3 regions of the Streptomyces sp. Z423-1 genome follow, and region 2 is predicted to be linked to each of the others. Evidence: riboswitches for the same ligand, from Rfam matches in the RefSeq annotation. Region 2 holds a riboswitch; each other region holds the start of a gene.
What was found. Region 2 has a riboswitch for cobalamin ahead of HJD23_RS12880 (energy-coupling factor ABC transporter permease). Riboswitches for the same ligand answer to the same signal wherever they lie in the genome.

Region 1 (4,271 bases), 1.6 Mb from region 2:
CCGGGGGAGTCGCTCTTGCCGACCGCCTCGGCGGCGGCCGGCTCGGTCACGCCGGTCACCGGAAGCGGTCCGGGTGGAGCTGACGGGCCAGCGACGCAACGGCCGCGGGCACCCGTACGCCCACGACGGTGGAGGACAGCGGCAGCACCGCGAACCGCTGGTTCTTGATGGCGGGCACGTCCTTCAGCGCCGGGTTCGCGAGCAGGAACTCCTTCTTCTGTGCCACGGTCCGGTCGCCGTAGTCGTAGATGACGATGACCTCGGGCGCCCGCTCCGCCACCTGCTCGAACGACACGTCACCGAACGGTTTGTCGAGGTCGGCGAAGAGGTTGACCCCTCCGGCCCGCTCGATCATGTCGTTGCCGATGCCCGCGCCACCCGCGGTGAAGGCGGTCTTGTCGCCGCTGTCGTAGACGAACAGCTTCACCGGCTCGACGCCGTCGAGTTTCCTGTCCACCTCGTCCAGGGTGGCGTGCAGCCGCTCGATCTGCCGCTCGGCCCGCTCCGGGACGCCGAAGACCTCGGCGACCTCGCGGATCTCCCGGTCCATCAGGGTCATCGTGACCGGCCCGGACGGGCACTCCTCGATGTTGAGGCGGGTGTTGATGCCGGCCTTGGTGAAGGCGTCACGGGAGCGGCCCTCCTTCTCGTCGAAGGTGGAGGCCCAGCCGCCGTAGACGAAGTCGGGCTCGGCGGCCAGCAGCGTCTCGTACGACGGGTACTCCTTCGACAGCACCTCGACCTTGTCGTAGGCGGCCCGGTACTCGGGGAGGATCTCGTCGTCGAGGTAGCCCGTGCCGACCATCGACTTCTCCAGGCCGAGCGCCAGCATCACCTCGGTCGCGTGCTGGTTCAGTGACACCGCGCGCTGCGGCGGGCGCTGAAACGTCGTCATCACCCCGCAGTTGGACACGGTGACCGGGAAGCCCTTCGCGGCCGGGCCCTCGGCGCCACCGCCGTTGTCCTGGGCGCTCCCGCCACAACCGGAGATCAGCAGAGCTGTGGCCATGGCCAGCAGGGGGGGGACAGCGGTCGTCTGCCCGTCATGGGAAGGTTCCTCTCGTACGGGTGTTACGGACGGTCGGCGCGCAGGCTGCCGGTCTCAGGAGACCGCGCGGCGCCGAGGCGGGGTAAAGGCGTAGAGGTCGAGGATCTCGGGCCGGGGAGCGATGCCGGGGCCGCCCGCGCTCACCCAGGCGGCGATGTCCTCGGTGGCGGCCGGGTCGTTGACCAGGCCCAGCCAGACCGGCCGCGCCCCGGCGGCCCGTCCGGCGGCGGAGGGCTGCACGACGATCACGTTGGCCTGATCGCACACGTCCAGACAGGCGGAGACGCGTACGGGAGCGGTCTCACGCAGGCGCGCGGTCTGCGCCGTGTGATCCACCCCGGTCACCTTGGGACTGCCGCAGCAGCAGTCCCGGCACACGACGACCCGGCACGGCACCGGATCGACCGACCCTCTGCCCACCGGGCTCTCGTACGCCCCCTCGGCCGGCCTCACGGGCATGCCGAACCACCCTCCTCCGGGGAAATCCGCCCCGGGTTCGTCGAGGAGGCGACCGCGTGAGTCTCCTGGCTCTCGGGTCGAAGCTCGTCCCGGCCTTCCCACCCGCCTTCGGGCAGTGGCCTGTTCGGGATCCGCTCGCCGATCACAGTGGCGGGACCGCGCCGGATTCACACCGGCTTCCTCGTTCCGCCGTCGCCTTGTCGCCGAGCATCATCGCATCTGCGACACGGCGCGTCATCAGGGCGCCACGGGCGAGGGCGTCGACCTCATCACCGATCTGCCTTCCGCTGCCGAGCTCGTCACCACGCCGGCTGCCCCAGCCGAGGATGCACCGCCCCTGCCGCGCCCGCGCGGACATAACGGGACACACAACGCACCGACCGTCAGGCTCAGTTACCGCTCAAGTACGGAGCGAGTTGGCACTTCCGCCCCACAGGGAGTCGTGTGACACTGGCGTCCCGTCCGCAGTGCGGACCCCCTCCGCACCATCCCCCACGAGAAGTGCGCCGTGCGTTCCCTACCTCTGCCGCTCGCTCTCACCGCGCGCCTGACCCCGGTCGCCGTGCTCGCCTGCGCGGGCTGGGCGCTCACCTCCGGCCCGGAGTCCGCCGCGCCCGCCGCCCAGGACAAGGCGGCGGACAGGACCGGGACCCAGTCCGCCTCGGCACCGTCCTCGACGGCCGTGCCGAAGACGTACACCAAGGCCCCGGCGCCGTGCGGCAGCCTCGCCAAGAAGACGATCACGTCGCTGGTACCGGGCGCCAAGACGGCCGGGAAGGAGATCGCCTCGACGGACAGTTCGGTGCGCCGCACCTGCTCCTGGAACGCCCTCAAGGGCTACGACTACCGCTGGCTCGACGTCTCCTTCGAGATCCGCGACTCGGACGACGATGCGCAGAAGCAGTACCAGCAGCGCGTCGAGGAGAAGAGCGGCGGTGGCGTCGTCCCCGGCGTGGGGGACGCGGCCTACTCCGTCGTGAACCTCACCACCGAGGACGACCAGAAGACCCGCGAGGGCGTGGTGATCGCGCGCGCCTCCAACGCGCTGGTGGTCGTGACGTACAACGGCTCCGACTTCGAGTCGAAGGGTGCGCCCAGCTCCGACGAGATCAACAAGGGTGCGATCAAGGCGGCCAAGGAGGCGGTGGCGGCGCTGGAGGGCGGTCAGTAGGCCGACCGCCCTCCGACGGGCGACCTGTCAGGACGCGGTGCGCTCACGCGGCAGCATCAGCGCCACGTACAGCAGCAGTGAGGCCGCCAGGCCCACCGCCCAGCCGTAGTCGGCGAGCGGTTTCAGGAACGGGATCACGCCGTCCGCCGGGAAGGGGCCGGACTTCACTCCGTCCGCGTTCACCGAGGAGTACGACCCGCCGACGGCCAGCACACCGCCGACCACGAACGCCACCAGGGCCCGCCAGTTCCAGCCGGAGGTGTACCAGTAGCGCCCGCCCGGCGTGTACAGATCCGCCAGATGCAGGACCGTACGCCGGACGATCCAGTAGTCGGCGATCAGGATGCCCGCGACCGTGCCGAGCAGGCCGCCGACCACGCCGAGCCAGGTGAAGATGTAGAACTCGGGCGTCGAGATCAGTTTCCACGGGAAGATCAGGACGCCGATGACGCCCGTGATCAGCGCGCCGGTACGGAAGTTGATGAACTTCGGCGCCAGGTTGGCCAGGTCGTACGCCGGGGACACCACGTTGGCCGCGATGTTCACGGAGATGGTGGCGACCAGCACGGTGATGAGCGCGAAGAGCAGGCCGAAGACGTTGTCCGCCTTGGCGGCGAGGACGACCGGGTCCCAGATCGCCTCGCCGTAGACCACCTCGGAGCCGGAGGTGACCAGCACGGCGAGGATCGCGAACAGGGTCATCGTCGTGGGCAGGCCCAGTGACTGACCCCACGTCTGGGCGCGCTGGCTGGCGCCGAAGCGGGTGAAGTCGGGGATGTTGAGCGAGAGGGTCGCCCAGAAGCCGATCATGCCCATGAGGGACGGGAAGAAGACCGGCCAGAAGTCCGCGCCCCAGCCGAGTTGCGAGGGCTGCGACAGCAACTCGCCGAAACCGTTTGCCTCCACCGCGATCCAGATCAGCAGCACGAAGGCGCCGACGATCACGAAGGGCGCGGCCCAGTTCTCGAAGTGCCGCAGGAAGTCCATGCCGCGGTAGATGATGGCGATCTGCACGGCCCAGAACAGGATGAAGCACAGCCACAACGGCCAGGGGTTGCCGGCGATCTGCCCGGCCTTCTCCCACTCACCGCCGGTGAGCTTGGAGCCGAGGACGAAGATGCCGCTGCCGCCGATCCAGGTCTGGATGCCGAACCAGCCGCACGCCACCGCCGCCCGGATCAGCGCCGGGACGTTGGCGCCGCGCAGCCCGAAGGAGGCGCGGGCGAGCACCGGGAAGGGGATGCCGTACTTGGGGCCGGCGTGGCCGGTGGCCAGCATCGGCAGTAGCACGATGACGTTGGCCAGCGCGATGGTGAAGACCGCCTGCTTCCAGTCCATGCCGAGCGCCACCAGGCCGGAGGCCAGGGTCCAGCTGGGGATGCAGTGCGCCATGGAGATCCACAGCGCCGCGAAGTTGTAGGTCGTCCACTTGCGCTCGGCGACCGGGACGGGACGCAGGTCCTCGTTGGCGAACGGACTGTCGGTGGGGAAGGCCTCGGGGGCGAGTTCTATCCGGCCGTCGGTGTCGGCGGTCCGGGCGGCGGGCGACCCCGTGGGGACTGTTTCGGTCATGGGCAGGCCAATCGACAAGGT
Region 2 (4,271 bases):
CGTGCCGCTCGCGCGCAGCCCGTCGAGGGTGGCGAGCAGCCGTTCCTGGCCGTCGGGATCGAGCCCGGCCGTCGGCTCGTCGAGGATCAGCACCCGCGGCCGCATGGCGACGGCACCGGCGATCGCGGTCCGCTTGCGCTGCCCGTACGACAGGAGATGCGTGGGCCGGTCCGCCAGCCCGGCGATGTCCAGCGCCGCGAGTGCCTCCTCGACCCGCGCCCGCACCTCGGCGTCCGGCAGCCCGAGGTTCAGCGGCCCGAAGGACACGTCCTGCGCCACCGACGCGGCGAACAGCTGGTCGTCCGGATCCTGCACCACCAGCTGAACGGTGGTCCGCAACCGGGTCAGCCCCTTCCGGTCGTACGACACCGGCGTGCCGTCCACCGCCAACTCCCCGGCGTGCGGCCGAAGTCCCCCGCTGAGCAGCCGCATCAGCGTGGTCTTGCCGCTGCCGTTGCGGCCCAGCAGCGCCAGCGCGCGCCCCTTGCGCACCTCGAAGTCGAGGCCGGTGAGCACGGCCGGGCCGTCCTCGTAGGCGAAGGACGCGCCCCGCAGGGCGACCAGGGCGGCGGCCTCGCTCATGACAGTGGCCTTTCGAGGACGAAGGTGAGGGCGGCCAGCGCCACGAGCAGCGCGACGCTCATGGCCGTGAACGGGACGGAGACGCGGGCCTCGGGCACCAGGACGCGCAGCGTGCCGTCGTAGCCGCGCCCGGCGAGCCCGGCCTGCAGGCGCGTCGCCCGGTCGAAGGCGCGTACGAAGGCGGTGGCGCCGAGCCCGGCCAGGGACCGCCACTGGGCGGCCCGTGTGGTGTGCCCGAGGCGGGCCGCCTGGGCGTCGCGGATGCGGCGCACGGAGTCCAGGAGCAGAAAGCTCATCCGGTACGTCACCAGGGCCACGTCGACAACGGGCGCGGGCACGCCGGCGCGGACCAGGCGGGGCAGCAGGTCGGACATCGGGGTGGTGAACGCGAACAGCAGCACGCCCAGGGAGGCGGCCGAGGTACGCAGCAGCAGTTCCCCGGCGCGCACCGGGCCGCCGTCCGCGAGGCCGACGAACCCGTCCGGGCCGCCGACCCGCACCAGCAGCGGCAGCGCGCCGGTGACGCAGAAGCCCAGCGGCACCCGGTAGGCCCGCCACAGCCGCCGCCCGGGCACGCCCGCCGGGCCCAGCAGCACGGCCAGCGCCGTCACCAGCACCAGCGCGGCCCCCGGCCAGGGCGGCAGCGAGATCGCCAGCACCGTCAGTCCCAGCCCGAGCACGGCCTTGTCCACGGGATGGCGGCGGCGCCAGCGACTGCTGTGCGCCGCCGCGTCGATCGGCAGCACGAGCCTCAGGTCCCTTCGGCTCCGTCGTGCCCGGGCGTCCGCGCCGCGCCCTGCTGCTCCTGGGCCCGCGCCGCACCCTGGCGCCGCCCGCGCCGCAGCCCGAAGTAGTACGCGAGCACGCCCGCGCCGACCGCCGCCTGCAGGGCGAACAGGCCGGACTCGATCTCGCCGGACGGCGGCTCGTACAGGGGAGAGAACCAGGGCTCGTAGTCCGGGTCCAGCTCGGTGATCGCCGTCTCCGCCTCGCCGTCGGCACCGGTGAACGGCTCCTCCTTGTGGTCGCCGAGCCCGAGCGCCAGCGGCAGCACCGCGAGGGCGGCGACGGCGAGCAGCAGCAGGAGGTTGATCTTCGTACTGCGCTTCATCGGGCCACCGCCTCGGTGCCGGACTTCCGGGTGAGCAGCACGCCCAGCCGGGTCAGTTCACCCTTGCTGGACTGCACCAGCAGCCGCATCACCAGCACCGTGAGCAGCCCCTCGCTGATGGCCAGCGGGATCTGCGTGACCGCGAAGATGGACCCGAACTTGCCGAGCGCGCCCAGGAAACCGCTGCTCGGGTCGGGGAAGGCGAGCGCCAGCTGGACGCTGGTGACGCAGTAGGTGGACAGGTCGGCGACGAACGCGCCGAAGAACACGGCGACCATCAGCGGCACGTCGTACCGCCGCAGCAGCCGGTAGACGCCGTATCCGGCCCAGGGGCCGACGATCGCCATCGAGAAGACGTTGGCGCCGAGCGTGGTCAGCCCGCCGTGGGCGAGCAGCAGCGCCTGGAACAGCAGGGTGATGGTGCCCAGCACCGCCATCACCGGCGGCCGGAACAGGATGGCGCCCAGTCCCGTGCCGGTGGGATGCGAGCAACTCCCGGTCACGGACGGCAGCTTCAGTGCCGACAGGACGAAGGTGAAGGCGCCCGAGGCGCCGAGCAGCAGGGTGCTCTCGGGATGTTCCCTGACCTCACGGGTGAGGGAGCGGACTCCGTGGACGACGAACGGCGCGGACGCGGCACCCCAGGCGATCGCGTGCGCCGGAGGCAGAAAACCCTCGGCTATGTGCATGGCTTCAGCAGACCCTCTCCAGCACCTCGTGGATGGTGTACAACGCGCCTCGGCCGGTCTCCTGGCTGACGGGTGGCACCGCCCGTGCTCCGCCTTCCCGGGTCGCAATGACCCAGTGGCTGCCCCTGAGGGCCGGAGCCGGACTTCCCGATCACAGTGGCGAGGGCCGCACCGGCATCACACCGGATTTCCCGTTCACCAAGGCGTGGTGACAGTAGTGCGCCCGCGGGGGTGGTGACAAGCGGCGCATCGGGGGCGCGAAGGCGCTGGTCAGGCGGCGCACTCCCGGAACGTCACCCGTCGAGCTCCCGGTCCAGCAGCGCGAGGTCCGGCGGTACGAGGTCGGTGGCGTCCACCAGATCCCGGAGCAGGGCGTGCAGCGGAACGGCCTCGTCGGCGTTCAGACGAGCGCCGATCTGCGCGACCCGGCGCTCGATCCCGGGCGACTCCCAGTCCGTTTCCGGGCGCAGGAAGCGCAGTTGCTGCAGCGCCTTGCGGGCGGGGAAGGGGCGGGGGCCGGACTCGTGGCGCAGGTAGCGCTGGCCCAGGACGACCAACAGGAGCCGTTCGTCGTCGTCGAGGGCCGGGCGACCCGGCGGGGGGTTTCCGGGGCGGCGGGCGGGGTCGGTCACGTACAGCTCGACCAGGTACTCGCGGTGGCCGAGGCCCTGGACGAAGAGCGGGGTGTAGCCAGGGGGAAGGGCCTGCGGGGCGGCACGGGGGGCGAGGAGTTCGTCGTGCGGGAGGCGCAGGGGCCGGCAGCCGGTGTTGCGCAGCCACCAGTGGCCGTGGTGGTACGTCAGATCCCCTTGCCTGCGGCTCACCCGCCGGTCGTCGCCGCCGACGGACAGGTCCGTCCCCGGGCAGCCCGGAGCCCGGCCGAAGCACACCGTCCGGCCGGGCTCCGCGGCGGCCGTGACCTCGCCCGCCGCCGATCTGGCGTGGAGCGTGTCCGCGGCGGCCGGTGGGGCACCGCGCGCGAGACTCTCACGACGGTTCATCCCCGGACTCCTCGGCGTGGTGGCTTGTCGTCACCACTGTGCGGCTCCGGGACCGGACCCTTCCCGCCGGACAGGCCCGGGTCAGCGTTCGGGCAGCTTGGTGGCCGCTGAGGTGGCGAGGTCGGTGACCATCGTGCAGAGGTCGTCCATGGGGCGTTCGCCGCCGACGCGCAGGCGGACCATCTCGGCGGCCGTCCTGGCGCCCTGGCCGCTGTACCGGCGGTATTCGAGGAAGACCGTGCAGGTGTCGTCGCCGTCGCCCTCCGGCTCGACGAGGGCCCGGTAGTCGCCGAGCCGGACGACCTCGCGGTCCTTGGCGGACTTCGGCTGGTCGCGGAAGAAGCTCACCTCCGCCTCCAGGTCGTCCACCGTGCTGAACCACTCGCAGTTCCAGTTCGCGACGCCGGTCTCCGGCGTGTCCGGCTCGATGCCGGGCACGGCGTCCGACAGTGCCTTCGCGTCGAGCAGTGCGCAGGCGTCCGCCCAGGCCAGCGAGTTGTCCGGGTAGGCCGGGGAGCGGCGGGGAAGAGCACCGGCGTTCAGCACCTCGGCGGCGCTCCGGGCGGCCGTGTGGGCGACCGTGCACAGCGTCGCGTTGCCGCCGGTCACCGAGCCGTCCCCCACGTCGACGCGGATCCCGACGAGGGTGCCGTCGGCATCCCCGTCGGCGGCGCTGTCGTACAGCAGCAGACCGCACTCGTCGGTCTCGGGCGACTCCTCCAGGACGCCGATCCTGCCGATGCGCGTGGTCGGCCGGGAGCTCTCGGGGCGGGAGCCCGGGCGTAACTGGACCGCCACGTCGATACGGGTCTCGTCGTCGGGGCTGACGAGCTGGTCACAGCGGTCGAAGTTGCCGTAGTCGACGTCCACGCGGACCTTGCCGAACTG
Region 3 (4,271 bases), 4.5 Mb from region 2:
CGCTTGCCGCCCAGCAGTCGTACGACGGCGAGGTCCGCGCCCTCGATCAGCGCGGGCAGCTCGCTGCCGACGTCGACGCGGGTCGGGTTGCCGATCCGGTAGGGGGCGCCGGAGGCACGGGCCGCCAGCAGATCGGTGTCGGCGGTCGACAACAACAACACAGTGCTCATGCGGGCGCTCCCGGTGGAATGAAGGGCAGTCCTTGCGGCGCGCCGGACTCGATGAGCCGCCACAGCGCGTCCGTGTCCGCGTGCTGTTCGATCAGGTCGCCGAGCCGGTCGAGCTGCTCCTCGCGGAGCGCGGCGAAGGAGGTGCCGGGCGCCGGCACGAAGCGGCGGCCCGCGGCGGCCGCCACCTCGCGCAGGAAGGCCCGCCGGAAACCGTCCGACTCCAGCGAGCCGTGCCAGTGCGTGCCCCAGGTCTGCCCGACCCGGCAGCCGTCGAGGAAGGCTTCGCCGCCCGTGACGTCGGCGACGCCGTGATGGATCTCGTACCCCTCGACGGGCTCGCCGAGAGCCTCGCCGACGGGTCGGGTGAGGGTCTTCTCCCGGGCGAACCGCACCCGGACGGGCAGGACCCCGAGGCCGTCGACCTGCCCGCGCCGGCTCTCCACGTCGTCCTCGATGTGCTCGCCGAGGATCTGGAAGCCGCCGCAGATCCCGAGCACGGGCCTGCGCTCGGCGGCCCTGCGGGCGATGGCCGCCGCGAGGCCCCGCTCGCGCAGCCACTCCAGCGCCCGTACGGTCCCGCGCGTCCCCGGTATCACCACGAGATCCGCGTCGGCCAGCTCCTCCGGCCGGTCCACGAACCGCACCACGACACCGGGTTCGGCGGCGAGGGCGTCCACGTCCGTGAAGTTGGACATCAGCGGTACGGCACACACGGCGACGCGCAGCACGTCCTCGCCGACGGGCGGCGCGACGACGGACTCCCGCACGGTCCCGCGCAGGGAGACCCGGAGCCCGTCCTCCTCGTCGATCCCGAGCCCGTGCCGGTACGGCAGCACCCCGTATGTCCGCCGCCCGGTGAGCGAATGGAGCATGTCCAGCCCCGGCTCCAGCAGGGAGACATCCCCTCGGAACTTGTTGACGAGGAACCCGGCGACGAACTCCTGGTCTTCGGGCGACAGCAGCGCCACGGTCCCGTAGAAGGACGCGAAGACCCCGCCGCGGTCGATGTCGCCGACGACGAGCACGGGGAGCCGGGCGCCCCGGGCGATCCCCATGTTCACGATGTCGGTCCGGCGCAGATTGATCTCGGCCGGGCTGCCGGCCCCCTCACAGATCACCGCGTCATACGTGCCCCGCAGTTCGGCAAGACAGTCGAGCACGGTTCCGAGGAGCCGCTGCTGCCGCCCCCCGTGATACCCGCGCGCACTCATCTCCCCGACGGGCTTGCCCAGCAGCACCACCTGGCTGCTCTGCTCGCCACCCGGCTTGAGCAGCACGGGATTCATCAGCGCGGTCGGCTCCACGCGGCACGCCTGTGCCTGCATGGCCTGCGCCCGTCCGATCTCGGCACCCTCGCGGGTGACGAACGAATTGAGCGACATGTTCTGCGCCTTGAAGGGCGCGACCTTGACGCCCTGCCGCACCAGCCAGCGGCAGATCCCGGCGGTGACGACGCTCTTACCGGCGTCGGAGGTGGTACCGGCGACCAGCAGTCCCCCGCTCATGACGTACGCCCCTTCTTCAGCATCCGCGCGCCCGCGCCCGCGCACACGCCGAGCGCGAGCCAGCCGACGCGCCGGGAGAGCCGTACCGCCCGCTCGATGTCGCCGACCCCGACCGCGCGTCCTCGGCCGTTGAGCACAGGCCGGTGCTCGATCCGCCCTCCGTACGAGAGGGTCCCGCCCAGCCGTACCCCCAGCGCCCCCGCGAACGACGCCTCCACGGGCCCGGCGTTGGGGCTGGGATGCTTGTCCGCGTCCTCGCGCCAGGCCCGTACGGCCGCGCGCGGATCCGGTCCGGCGAGGGCGGCCAGCACGGCGGTCAGCCGGGCCCCCGGCCACCCGGCGAGGTCGTCGAGCCGGGCGGAGGCCCACCCGTACCGCCGGTACCTGGGCGACTTGTGCCCGATCATGGCGTCCAGCGTGTTGACGGCCCGGAAGCCGACCAGCCCGGGCACCCCGCCGACGGCCCCCCACACCAGCGCTCCCACCACCGCGTCGGAGGTGTTCTCGGCCACCGACTCGACCACGGCCCGGGCGATCCCGTCGGCGTCCAGGGCCTGCGGATCCCGCCCGCACAGATGCGGCAGCCGAGCCCGCGCCCCCTCGACGTCCCCCGCCTCCAGGGCACGCCCGACGGCCCGCGCCTCCCGGGCCAGCGAAGTCCCCCCGACGACGGCCCAGGTGGCGAGTCCGGTGAGGGCGACGGAGGCGGCGGGGGAGGACCGTACGACCCTGCGGGCGAGGACACCGAGCGCGACGGCGCCACCGGCGCACACGGCGGTGTGCGCCGCACCCCACGCGCGGTGGTCGCGCCACAACACCCGTTCCACGGCGGCGGCGGCCCGCCCGAACGCGGCGACCGGGTGCCCACGGCGCGGATCGCCGAGGATCAGGTCGCCGAGGAGGCCGGCGGCGGCGCCGTACGCGAAAACGCGATCGGCACGCATGGGGCTCAGCCGGCCGTGCGGTCGGGCAGAGACCTGGTTCTGGACCTCACTGGGCAGCCGAGCATCGCGTTATGTCCTCACTCAGGGTGTCCACGCCCTGGTTCGACGAGACCGGCGGTGAGAGTTCCTGGCTCCCGGGGAGTTCCTTCCCCGGTCACAGTGGCGGGACCGCGCCGGATTCGCACCGGCTTCCTCTCCTGCCGCCGTACATGGCTCCGGCAGTCCACCACGGGGCCGGAACAGCCGTCAACTTGCCGTTGACCTGCGGCGGGGCAAGTGTGCTGAGGCCCACACGACACATGCGGCACTGGTACTCGCGTACGTGCGCTACTCCTTCGTCGGCGCACGCCGAAGCGCCCTGCCCGTGCCCCCTGTTGGGGGCACCGTGCAGGGCGCGGATCGCCGACGGCCGTCAGGCCACGATCAGATAGATCCCGTATCCCACAGCCGCCACGCAGGCCGCGAACGCGGCGTACGCGCCGGTCACCGCCAGCGCCGCCGACTCGCCCTGCCGCGCCGCGCGTTCGCGCCGCGACAGGCCGGTGATGCCGAGGGTGAACAGGCCCACCAGGGCCACCGTGACCACGAGGCTGACGCCGAAGACGGAGCCGAGGGCCGCCCAGTCGATCTTCATCTGCTGCTGCTTTCCTTCAGTAACCGGGTGCTCAGACGGTGGCCTGAGAGGGCGTCGGCTCCGCGGCCGTCTTCTGTGCGGGGATCGTGGTGGCGAGGTCGTCCACCGGCGCGCCGGTCGGAGGCGGCGTGACCGCGGCCATCGCCGCCGTCACCACGCCGGCCGGTTCCTCGTCCGTGTCGTTGACGTTCGTGTGGTTCACGACCTCGCGGCGGGAGATCTTCCAGATCGCGGCGCTGGAGCCGACCAGGAAGACGGCCACGACGGCGGTGCCCCAGGAGCCGAAGCCGGTCACCCACTCGGCGATCGCGCCGACCAGCGCGGCGGCCGGGAGCGTCAGACCCCAGGCGACGAACATCCGGGTGGCGGTGGACCAGCGGACCACGCCGCCCTTGCGGCCCAGGCCCGCGCCCATCACCGCGCCGGAGACCGAGTGCGTGGTGGAGAGGGAGAAGCCGAGGTGGGAGGAGGCCAGGATGACGGTCGCGGCGCTGGTCTGCGCGGCGAACCCCTGCTGCGGCTGCAGGTCGGTCAGGCCCTTGCCCATGGTGCGGATGATGCGCCAGCCGCCGAGGTAGGTGCCGAGCGCGATGGCCAGGCCCGCGGAGAGGATGACCCACATGGGCGGGTCGGAGTCGGGGGCGAGGGTGCCGCCGGCGACCAGGGCGAGGGTGATGATGCCCATGGTCTTCTGCGCGTCGTTGGTGCCGTGGGCCAGGGAGACCAGGCCCGCGGAGGCGATCTGGCCGGCGCGGTAGCCCTTGGCGGCGGCCTGGGTGTCTTCGGCCTTCTTGCCCAGCCGGTACGTCAGCCGGGCACCGAGCATCGCCGCGACGCCCGCGACCAGCGGGGCCGCGATCGCCGGGATCAGCACCTTGGTGACGAGCACGTCGCCGTGCACCGCGCCGACACCGGCCGAGGCGACGGTGGCGCCGATCAGGCCGCCCATCAGGGCGTGCGAGGAGGAGGACGGCAGGCCGACCAGCCAGGTCAGCAGGTTCCACAGGATCGCGCCGAC

Region 1: another riboswitch for cobalamin. It lies ahead of HJD23_RS05965 ((2Fe-2S) ferredoxin domain-containing protein); the one in region 2 lies ahead of HJD23_RS12880 (energy-coupling factor ABC transporter permease).
Region 3: another riboswitch for cobalamin. It lies ahead of HJD23_RS33175 (cobalamin biosynthesis protein); the one in region 2 lies ahead of HJD23_RS12880 (energy-coupling factor ABC transporter permease).

Annotation. Positions count from the first base shown of each region.
Region 1 covers NZ_CP053109.1:1,286,715-1,290,985, forward strand. The annotation lists gene HJD23_RS05960 (ABC transporter substrate-binding protein) at 56-1,009, opposite strand; gene HJD23_RS05965 ((2Fe-2S) ferredoxin domain-containing protein) at 1,103-1,507, opposite strand; cobalamin riboswitch at 1,566-1,693, opposite strand; gene HJD23_RS05970 (hypothetical protein) at 2,016-2,678, shown strand; gene HJD23_RS05975 (NCS1 family nucleobase:cation symporter-1) at 2,706-4,250, opposite strand.
Region 2 covers NZ_CP053109.1:2,879,734-2,884,004, reverse strand. The annotation lists gene HJD23_RS12895 (ATP-binding cassette domain-containing protein) at 1-582, opposite strand, end outside; gene cbiQ (cobalt ECF transporter T component CbiQ) at 579-1,328, opposite strand; gene HJD23_RS12885 (energy-coupling factor ABC transporter substrate-binding protein) at 1,334-1,693, opposite strand; gene HJD23_RS12880 (energy-coupling factor ABC transporter permease) at 1,690-2,382, opposite strand; cobalamin riboswitch at 2,416-2,600, opposite strand; gene HJD23_RS12875 (FHA domain-containing protein) at 2,676-3,383, opposite strand; gene HJD23_RS12870 (serine/threonine-protein kinase) at 3,465-4,271, opposite strand, start outside.
Region 3 covers NZ_CP053109.1:7,369,297-7,373,567, forward strand. The annotation lists gene cobN (cobaltochelatase subunit CobN) at 1-170, opposite strand, end outside; gene HJD23_RS33170 (cobyric acid synthase) at 167-1,675, opposite strand; gene HJD23_RS33175 (cobalamin biosynthesis protein) at 1,672-2,619, opposite strand; cobalamin riboswitch at 2,720-2,863, opposite strand; gene HJD23_RS33180 (hypothetical protein) at 3,032-3,253, opposite strand; gene HJD23_RS33185 (inorganic phosphate transporter) at 3,285-4,271, opposite strand, start outside.